Regions from separate parts of the Paludibacterium paludis genome, predicted to be linked through region 1. Evidence: predicted binding sites of a transcription regulator. Region 1 holds the regulator's gene; each other region holds the start of a gene.
What was found. Region 1 encodes FNR, which switches genes on or off when oxygen is low (the NO sensors DNR and NnrR bind a similar motif). Its sites were predicted from a motif close to TTGATNNNNATCAA; they were not measured.
Positions count from the first base shown of each region.

Region 2: JNO50_RS01395 (hemerythrin domain-containing protein) is a predicted target of FNR. The motif match lies at 1,169-1,182, and genes of this name have one in related genera.
Region 3: JNO50_RS16575 (DUF3149 domain-containing protein) is a predicted target of FNR. The motif match lies at 1,227-1,240, and genes of this name have one in related genera.
Region 4: pflB (formate C-acetyltransferase) is a predicted target of FNR. The motif match lies at 1,251-1,264, and genes of this name have one in related genera.

Region 1 covers NZ_CP069161.1:891,200-893,399, forward strand. Annotated here, with positions in the region: gene JNO50_RS03950 (DUF1853 family protein) at 1-621, shown strand, start outside; gene fnr (fumarate/nitrate reduction transcriptional regulator Fnr) at 625-1,371, opposite strand; gene hemN (oxygen-independent coproporphyrinogen III oxidase) at 1,481-2,200, shown strand, end outside.
Region 2 covers NZ_CP069161.1:316,798-318,997, forward strand. Annotated here, with positions in the region: gene JNO50_RS01390 (sodium:calcium antiporter) at 1-527, opposite strand, end outside; gene JNO50_RS01395 (hemerythrin domain-containing protein) at 585-1,109, opposite strand; gene ampD (1,6-anhydro-N-acetylmuramyl-L-alanine amidase AmpD) at 1,718-2,200, shown strand, end outside.
Region 3 covers NZ_CP069161.1:3,571,770-3,573,969, reverse strand. Annotated here, with positions in the region: gene JNO50_RS16585 (NAD(P)H-binding protein) at 1-70, opposite strand, end outside; gene JNO50_RS16580 (CDP-6-deoxy-delta-3,4-glucoseen reductase) at 110-1,138, shown strand; gene JNO50_RS16575 (DUF3149 domain-containing protein) at 1,362-1,532, shown strand; gene JNO50_RS16570 (hypothetical protein) at 1,716-2,200, shown strand, end outside.
Region 4 covers NZ_CP069161.1:2,431,533-2,433,732, reverse strand. Annotated here, with positions in the region: gene JNO50_RS11010 (acyltransferase family protein) at 1-976, opposite strand, end outside; gene pflB (formate C-acetyltransferase) at 1,348-2,200, shown strand, end outside.

The DNA.
Region 1 (2,200 bases):
CGCAACGTACAGGTGCGGCGCGGTAACGGAATGACGATCGGCGAGTTCGATTTTCTGCTCTGGCTCGATGGCGAGCCATGGCATCTGGAGCTTGCCTGCAAATTCTATCTGAAGCTTGGTGAGTCACCACTGGAATGCGTCGGCGCGAGTCTTGGCGATGGCATGCAGCTCAAGACCCTGGCGATGAAGCGTCAATTGGCGTTGCCGACTCTGCCGGAGGGCGCGCGCGCCTTGCCTGACGGGTTTGCCGGATGCCGCAGCGCGGCGCGCCTGGTGGGGGGGCTGTTCGCCGGGGCCGGCGGTGGGGATCCTGAGGGAACGCTGGGCGGCTGGTGGCGGCAAGGCGCCGAGTCCTTGCCTTGCCGGGGCGCCGCGGCGCGCTGGGTGATTCTTGACCGGAGCCGCTGGCTGTCGCCCTGGCGGGGCGGGCAAGCCGCAAGTCTTGATGCGGGAGAGCTGGCCGCGCGGCTGCAGGGGGCCGATCGTGTGGCGATGGTCGCCGAAATCATGGAAGACAATGGAACGTGGAGAGAGGTCTCCAGGGGATTCGTGGTGCCGGAAGGCTGGCCGGATGCGAAACGGCTGGCCGAGCTGTACGGGCGGAGCGGACCCCGCCCGTGACGCTTACTGACCGTTGGCGTGTACGCAGCCCGAGATCAGCTCCTTGAGCTGCTCCGGCAGCACCAGCTGGATGTGCTTGTGGTCGACGGTGATCCAGCCTTGCTGCTGGAATTTCGACAGGGTGCGGCTGACCGTTTCGAGCTTGAGGCCAAGGAAGCTGCCGATTTCCTCGCGGCTCATGCGCAGCACGAAGTCGTTGGCGGCGAAGCCGCGGCTGGACAGGCGCTGGGAAAGGTTGAGCAGGAAGGCGGCCAGCCGTTCTTCCGCCTTCATGTTGCCAAGAAGCAGCATGACGTTCTGGTCGCGAACGATCTCGCGGCTCATCAACCGGAAGAAATGGTGCTGCAGGCTGGGGATGTCGCGGCCGAGACTCTCCATGCGGGAGAAGGGCAGCTCGCAGACTTCGCTGTCCTCCAGGGCGATCGCGTCGCAGCCGTGAACGCTGGAGGATATGCCGTCAAGACCCATCAGTTCGCCGGACATCAGGAAGCCGGTCACCTGTTCGCGACCATCCTGGCTCGATACACAGGTCTTGAAGAAACCGGTGCGGATGGCGTACAGGGACTTGAAGTTCTCGCCGCTGCGGAACAGGAACTCCCCGCGCTTGAGGCGGCGACTCTGGCGGATGACGGCGTCGAGCTGGGCGAGCTCTTCGCGGTTAAGTCCGACGGGCAGACACAATTCTCGCAGACTGCAGTTGGAGCAGCTTACCTTGAGAGTATGGAGCGGGATCAACGTTTGGTCGTTCATGCTGTATTTCAGCAACCTTGTAAATAAGCTTGACGCTTGTCAAAGCGGATTTTATCCGTTTTCTACAAATTTACCAGTCCACCACAGGTTTTTCCAGTTCAGGACCGCCATGACACCCACCCACCCGTTTTTTCCGGACAGCTGCGAATTCGATCGCGAGCTTATTGAGCGTCTGGATTGCTCCGGACCGCGCTACACCTCGTATCCCACGGCTGACCGCTTCACCGCCGCGTTTGGCCCCGACGATTATCTGCGCTGGTTGGGCCAGCATCAACTGGGTCAAAGCAATCGGGCAATATCATTATATGCTCATTTACCTTTTTGCAACACTGTCTGCTACTACTGCGGTTGCAACAAGATCATCACCAAAGACAAGTCAAAGGCGGATACCTACCTCGATTATCTGGAAAAAGAGGTGGATGCGGTTGTCGCCGCGCTGGGCAAACGGGAGAAAGTCATTCAGTTGCATTTCGGTGGTGGAACGCCGACGTTCCTGTCGGATGCACAACTGGAACGGTTGATGACCTTGCTCAAGACACGTTTCGAATTCCTGCCCGAAGGCGAGTATTCGATCGAAATCGATCCGCGCAAGGTCGGCCGCGATACCGTGTTCGAGCTGGCGCGTCTGGGCTTTAACCGCATGAGTGTCGGTATCCAGGACTTCGATCCGGCCGTGCAGCAGGCGGTGAACCGGGTACAGAGCGAAGCCGAAACGCTGGAAGTGATCGAGGCCGCGCGCGAAGCAGGATTCCGCTCGGTGAGCGTCGATCTGATCTATGGCCTGCCGCTGCAGACGCTCGATTCCGTGATGGCCACGCTGGACAAGGTG
Region 2 (2,200 bases), 570 kb from region 1:
GCTTCCGTGCCATGTCCGTCCTCGACCAGAGCGGCGGAGGCCCGGATGGTCAAGAGCACGTAGATGAAATACAGCAGCACCAGCGCGGCGCACAGAAAACCGCGCACTGTGTGGCTGGTGACGAACATGGCGGCAGCGGACAGGGAGTAGGCGATCAGAAAAACATTCAGATCGCGCAGCAGCCCGCTTTTTTCCGGGTTCAGTCGTCCGCAGAAGCCGCGGCTTTTCAGGACCGCGGCGCCCATCAGACAGGTCGACAGCGTGGAGAGCATCAGCGGTGCGCCCAGAATCGCGCCCACGCCGATTTCCTCATTAACCGATGCCTGGGCGGAGCTGCCGCCGAGAATGGCCAGCAAGGGCACCAGTGTTTCCGGCATGGCCGTGCCCACCGCCGCGAACAGGGAACCGGTCACCCCTTCCGAAATGCCCAGTTTTTCGCCCAGATGTTCGAGCGCGTTGGTGAAAATCTCCGCTGCGACCAAAATGATCAGCAGCATCAGGGCCAGTTGAGCGAGGGAAATCAGCATGGGGAAGGGGAGTCGGATAGCATTTTCTCAATCCGACATTCTACCTCAAGCGGCGCCTCAGCTGTTTGTCTTGCGGCGCTGCGCCATGTGTTCGCCGGCCAGCCGCTTTTCTGTCGGCGTCAGGACGGCGTCGGCGGTAGGGATCAGCCAGGCTTCCTCGATCGCCGCGTGCTCGCGGTACAGACGCACGAATTCCTGGATCTCGATGCGGCTGATGACGGAGCTGTCCCCGTTTCTGAGCGCCGCCAGATCATCGCGGATAGCGTTCCAGCACGAGTGGAGATACCCGTGCTCGGCCGAGAGCTGTTCCAGCTTGGGCGCCGCCGAGGGAACACGGGCGAGAAGAATGGGAAACAGCTCTTCCTCTTCGTCGGCGTGGTGCGAAGGACCCGCCTGGTCGAAATAACGGATGACCCCGTCGATGGCCTGTTTCGCCGTCTCATTCACGCCGTTCTCGTCGATATACGGCGGCAGTTTGTCAAGCTGGTCGCAGAAGCGGCGGATCTTGTCGTGACAGGCCAAGAGCATTTCCAGCGGTTCGTCGAATCCGGGTGCGGGGCGATTGAAGGGATCGAGCGTCATGCGAGGTCTCCGGTAGGTGCGCTTGCCCTACAGTATCGGCCATCGTTCACCCGGTTGTCCTGATGTTTCTCAATGGATGCGCCAAGTGCGACTTGCCTTTACCATGAAGGCTGTCGGTATGAATGAGGCAGCACATGAACTCAGTGCCTTTCAGGGTTTTCCTGTTGGATCCGCGCGACGAACAGCGCGCCGGCGCGCTGGCGACGTTTGATGCCGCCCTGCGCTCAGAAGGGGCGGGGCGTATTTGCGGCGCGCCGGTGTTCGGGAGCGCCGGAACGGTTGACGAGCGCGAAGGAGCCGTCTGGGTTTGCGAAGATGAACGGGAGGCGCTGGCGGGCTTTCTGGCGACTCGCCGCAAGAACGGCGTCGACGAAATCGTGAGTTTCGTTGTCGATCCGGCCCGCCAATGGGATACCTGGGGATACCGCCTGCTCAATCGCCTGTTAGCGTCGGCATCGGAAGTACGGGTACGGATCGGGGGGGGGCGGGATCGCGTCCGCGCGTTTTTTCATCGGGCGGGATTCATCGACGATGCGGGACATCACCCCCTTTGCGGCGGCGCCGTTTCCCTTGTCTATCGGAGGAAGGAAGACGGGCAGCATCCGGAGCTGACCCTGCTGCCGTCAGGATGGATCGCCGAGGCGCGGCAGGTAGTGTCGCCCAATTGCAACGAACGCCCGCAGAGGGGCGTTGATCTGCTGGTTGTGCACAACATCAGTCTGCCTCCCTATCAGTACGGCGGGGATGATGTCGAAAAGCTGTTCACCAATTGCCTGGATCCGTCCGGCCACCCGTTTTATGAGTCGCTGCGGGAGCTTCGCGTGTCGGCGCATTTTTTCGTGCGGCGCGACGGCGAGCTTGTCCAGTTCGTGCCGGTTGGCCGCCGGGCCTGGCATGCCGGGGTTTCCAGCTGGCGCGGACGCGACGGATGCAACGATTTTTCGGTGGGCGTCGAGATGGAAGGCTGCGATTTCGAGCCCTTCTCCGATGCCCAGTACCGCACGCTGATCGCCCTGGCGCGTTGCCTGATGCGTGATCAGCCGCTGGCGGGCATGACCGGTCACGAGGACATCGCCCCGAACCGGAAAACC
Region 3 (2,200 bases), 1.4 Mb from region 1:
AGCGCTGGATCAAGGTCGGCATGGCGCGTTGCGCCACATCGCCGAACCCGGCAATGAGCAATGTTCGCATGGCGGGCATTCTAGCAAGCTTTAAGGTAGAGATAGAGAAATGACGTGTCAGGTCAAGGTGCTCCCGAGCGGGCACACATTCACAGTGGAAGACCATGAAACTATCCTGGAGGCTGGGTTGCGCCAGGGACTCGGATTGCCTTACGGATGTCGCGACGGCGCGTGCGGTGCGTGCCGGGGCAAGGTCGTCGAGGGCGATGTCGACCATGGCAGTTACCAGGCCGGAGCGCTGAGCGATCAGGATCGGGCGCAAGGGTACGCGCTGTTCTGTTGTTCGCGTCCCAAAGGCGATATCAGTATCGAGGCGCGCGAAGTGACGGGTATGGGCGATATTCCGATCAAAACCTTGCCGTGTCGAGTGGAGAAAATCGAGAAAATTCATGACGTTGCCATTCTCCGCCTCAAGCTTCCCGTGTCGGAGCGCCTGTTGTTTCGCGCTGGTCAGTACATCGACATCCTGATGAAGGATGGCAAGAAACGCAGCTTTTCCATTGCCAATGCTCCGCATGATGAAGGTTTTCTGGAGCTGCATATCCGCCATCAGCCCGGAGGCAGTTTTTCCGAATACGTGTTCACGACCATGAAAGAGCGGGAGATCATGCGTTTCAAGGGACCGCTGGGTACCTTCTTCCTGCGCGAAGATTCGGACAAGCCGATTCTCTTCATCGCCAGCGGCACCGGTTTCGCTCCGATCAAGGGTATCGTCGAGCATGCCCGTCATATCGGTCTTGACCGCGAGATGGTGCTGTATTGGGGGGCGCGTACCCTCGAAGACCTGTATCTTGCCGGCATGGCGGCCGAATGGCAGGCAACGATGCCGAATTTCACGTTCATCCCCGTTCTGTCCGAGCCCGCGGAGGCGGATGCATGGCAAGGCCGCACCGGATTCGTACACGAAGCCGTACTCGCCGATTTCGACGATCTTTCCGGTTATCAGGTTTATGCCTGCGGCGCGCCGGTGATGGTCGAAGCCGCTCATCGCACGTTCACGACCGAAAGGGCGCTTCCGGAAGATGAGTTTTATTCCGATGCCTTTTTCCTTTCCAAGGATGCGACGCCGAAATCCTGATCGGGTGGGCTGAAAAAGAACGGCGGTCCGTGGTAAACGGGCCGCTTTTTTTGTGTTTGTCCTATGGATCATGGCATCAGCATGACGTTTGATGCACGTCAAAGACCATATATTTCATAAGGATATTATGACTGCAGCTTGAGAAAGCGATATTCGTTTCTCAAAAATTTCATGTCGCCGGGTCGGCACCGAGTGCCCGTGACCCCGAAGGAAGGAGCGAGTCATGAGTCTCTGGTCTGAACTGCTGTCTGACGATGTGGGACTGTTGAGCCTTATCACGATTCTTGTTGCCACGCTGATTGTGGTGGTCTGTGTCGCGATCTTTGTCCGCCGTGCGATGAAGGCGGACAAAGAAAGCTGTATCGAGGACAGGTCGCCCAAACCCGGAGCATGACGACTGTTGTTGATGTGTTTTCCTTTTGATGTGTGTGTTGTTGCTTGGGAGGATACGGTGGTGGGCCGTATCCTCGCTTTTTTTGGATGCTTCCCCCAGGTATGAGCGTTTTTTGCAAGACCTTCCCCTCCCCCATGCCGCATCGTAATCCCATATCCTTCACATGACTGATGAAAAATAGATATGGAAATTATGTCTTCGGCATTTCCTTTGATGATCCCCTGCTGTATTGAGCCAAAGACTGGTTTTGCCGATGCGGCTGCCGTGAGGCGGGCACCGTGCCGCCCTTCTTGTGTGCATGGCGGCCTCCGTACCGCAAAGCGCCTGCTATTACCCGGGTTTTTCCGAGGATCATCGGGAGTGGGGGACGGTGCCCGAGAAGATCTGGAACAGATTGCCGATGCGGCGTACCGTCGTGTCGTTTCACGCTATGAGTCAGGCGATATGACGATGAAACGGCAACTGATTTCCAGCTACCTTTCTCATCGCATGAGCCGTGCGGCAGATCTGCTGTGTCAGGAATTGGCCGGCAGCGACACTCTGCAACCGCATGAGGCGAATCGGGTGAACGCATTTTTTTTGCAGCGTTTGCACGCGCACGATATTTACCGCAGTTGGTTGATCGATGGCGTAGTGGTAATGAGCGCGGGTGCGAACTCGGTAGGTCA
Region 4 (2,200 bases), 1.5 Mb from region 1:
GCATCGAGGCGACTTCCAGCGGCTGGAAAAGCCGCGCGGCGGCCAGGCTGGTCACTGTACCCGTGGCGAAGGTCAGAAGGCCGGCCGGCAATTGGCCGACTCCACTGCGCAGCAGCCACAGGTGCAGTGCCGATACGGCGCTGCACAATACCAGAAAATGCACGAGGTACAAGGAAAACGACATGGCGCCGAGCTGTTGGGACAGCGGAGTCGCGAAAGGCCGTTGCAGGGCCGGGTTGAACGAGATCGCGGCGAGTATGCCGGTCGCCAGTACGGACAGATGCAGCGGCGTCGCGTAGCGCGCACGGAACATCGCGGCGGCAAGGCTCAGAATCAGCATGGCGATGCAGACCGCCCGTGCCCCGCGAAGGGCCGCCAGACGCCGGCCCGCCGGCGACGCGATCAGGTCGGCGAGCATCATGCCCATGAGAAATGCCACCAGCGGACTTTCCGTTTTCACGAGCCAGGCGAAGGCGGCAAGATAGAGGGGATAGCGCAGGCGGCTTTGGCCCGCCACGGCGAGGAACGCGAAAATCGCCATCGATCCCACCAGTTCGTGCTGCATGGTCCACAATACCGGAATGAGGGTGGTTTCCCTGTCGTACCGGAAAAACACGTCAAGCAGCGAGAACCGCAACCAGTCCTTGGCGTCTGGGGTGAAGGCATAAAACTGGCCGAGCCATCGGTAACCGCCTTCTTTGGCCAGCGGCAGGTTCCACATGGCGTCCCATTGCACCAGCATCACCGCGATCAGCGAGGCCGCGAGCACCGGCAGACACAACCGGGGGTAGCGGCGCAGGGCGGCGGTGATCAGTCGTTCGCGCGAAGGGGCGCGGAAGTGATGAATCGACATCACAAGCCCTGACAGGACGAAGAACAGGTAGACGGCGAGCGCGCCGTCACTGAATACCGGATAAATCGTGAGATCGAGGTCGGCAAGCAAAAAGCACGGCCCCAGATGGCTGAAGAGGACCATGAGCGATGCCCAGCCTCTTACGCCGTCCAGATGGGAGAAACGCATTGTTGGAAATTTCGAACGGGTCTGATGAGTCCAGCGGCTAATTGTAACACGTTCGAAATAATCAGTCTGCATGGGTTCGTGGTGTTGTGTGAAAATGTTCTCAAACGAACTTTTTTGTGTTGTTTTTGTTGTTTTTCGATCTTCTTTGCGCCTCGGGTAAAAGCCCTGCGTGCGGTGTGGTAACTGACGGTTTTTAAAAGGTCTCGACGCGATTTTGCTTGCGCCGATCTTGATCTCGATCAAGTTTGCAAATGAACATTCGGCGCTAATCTAGGTCTATAAACGAGTAGTGGTTGTCGAAATCCGAACATATTCAGGAGTCAATCATGGATGCCATCAATACAGCGGCTGTCGCGGCCGATCCCTGGCGCGGCTTCACGGGCGGCGAGTGGATGCAGCGCATCGACGTCCGCGGGTTCATCCAGTCGAACTACCGACCCTACGAAGGCGACGCGGCCTTCCTGGCCGGAGCCACCGAGCGCACCCGCGCGGTGTGGGCGAAGCTGGAGGAGCTGTTCCGCGAAGAACGCGCTCGTGGCGTCCTGGCCGTGTCGGCCGATCGCGCGAGTTCGATCACCGCCCATGACCCGGGCTATATCGACGCTTCGCGCGAGCTGATCGTCGGCCTGCAGACCGACGCGCCGCTCAAGCGCGCCATCATGCCCAACGGCGGCCTGCGCATGGTCGAGAGCGGCCTCGCGGCTTACGGCTTCGAGCTGGAGCCGGCGGTGCGCGAGATCTGGAGCCGCTACCGCAAGAGCCACAATCAGGGGGTGTTCGACGTCTATTCGCCGGACATTCTCGCGGCGCGCAAGTCCGGAGTGATCACCGGGCTGCCCGATGCCTACGGGCGCGGGCGCATCATCGGCGACTACCGCCGCGTGGCGCTGTACGGCACCGACTTCCTGCGCGAGGAGCGCCAGAAGGCGTTCCACGAGCTGGACAACGTGCCGTTCAGCGAGGCGGTGCTGCGCCAGCGCGAGGAATTGAGCGAGCAGTGGCGCGCGCTCGACGAATTGCGCGAGATGGCGTCGCGCTACGGGTACGATATCCGCCGGCCGGCGGCCAGCGCGCGCGAAGCGGTGCAGTGGACCTATTTCGCCTACCTCGCGGCGGTGAAGGAGCAGAACGGCGCGGCGATGTCGTTCGGCCGGGTGTCGACCTTCCTGGACATCTATA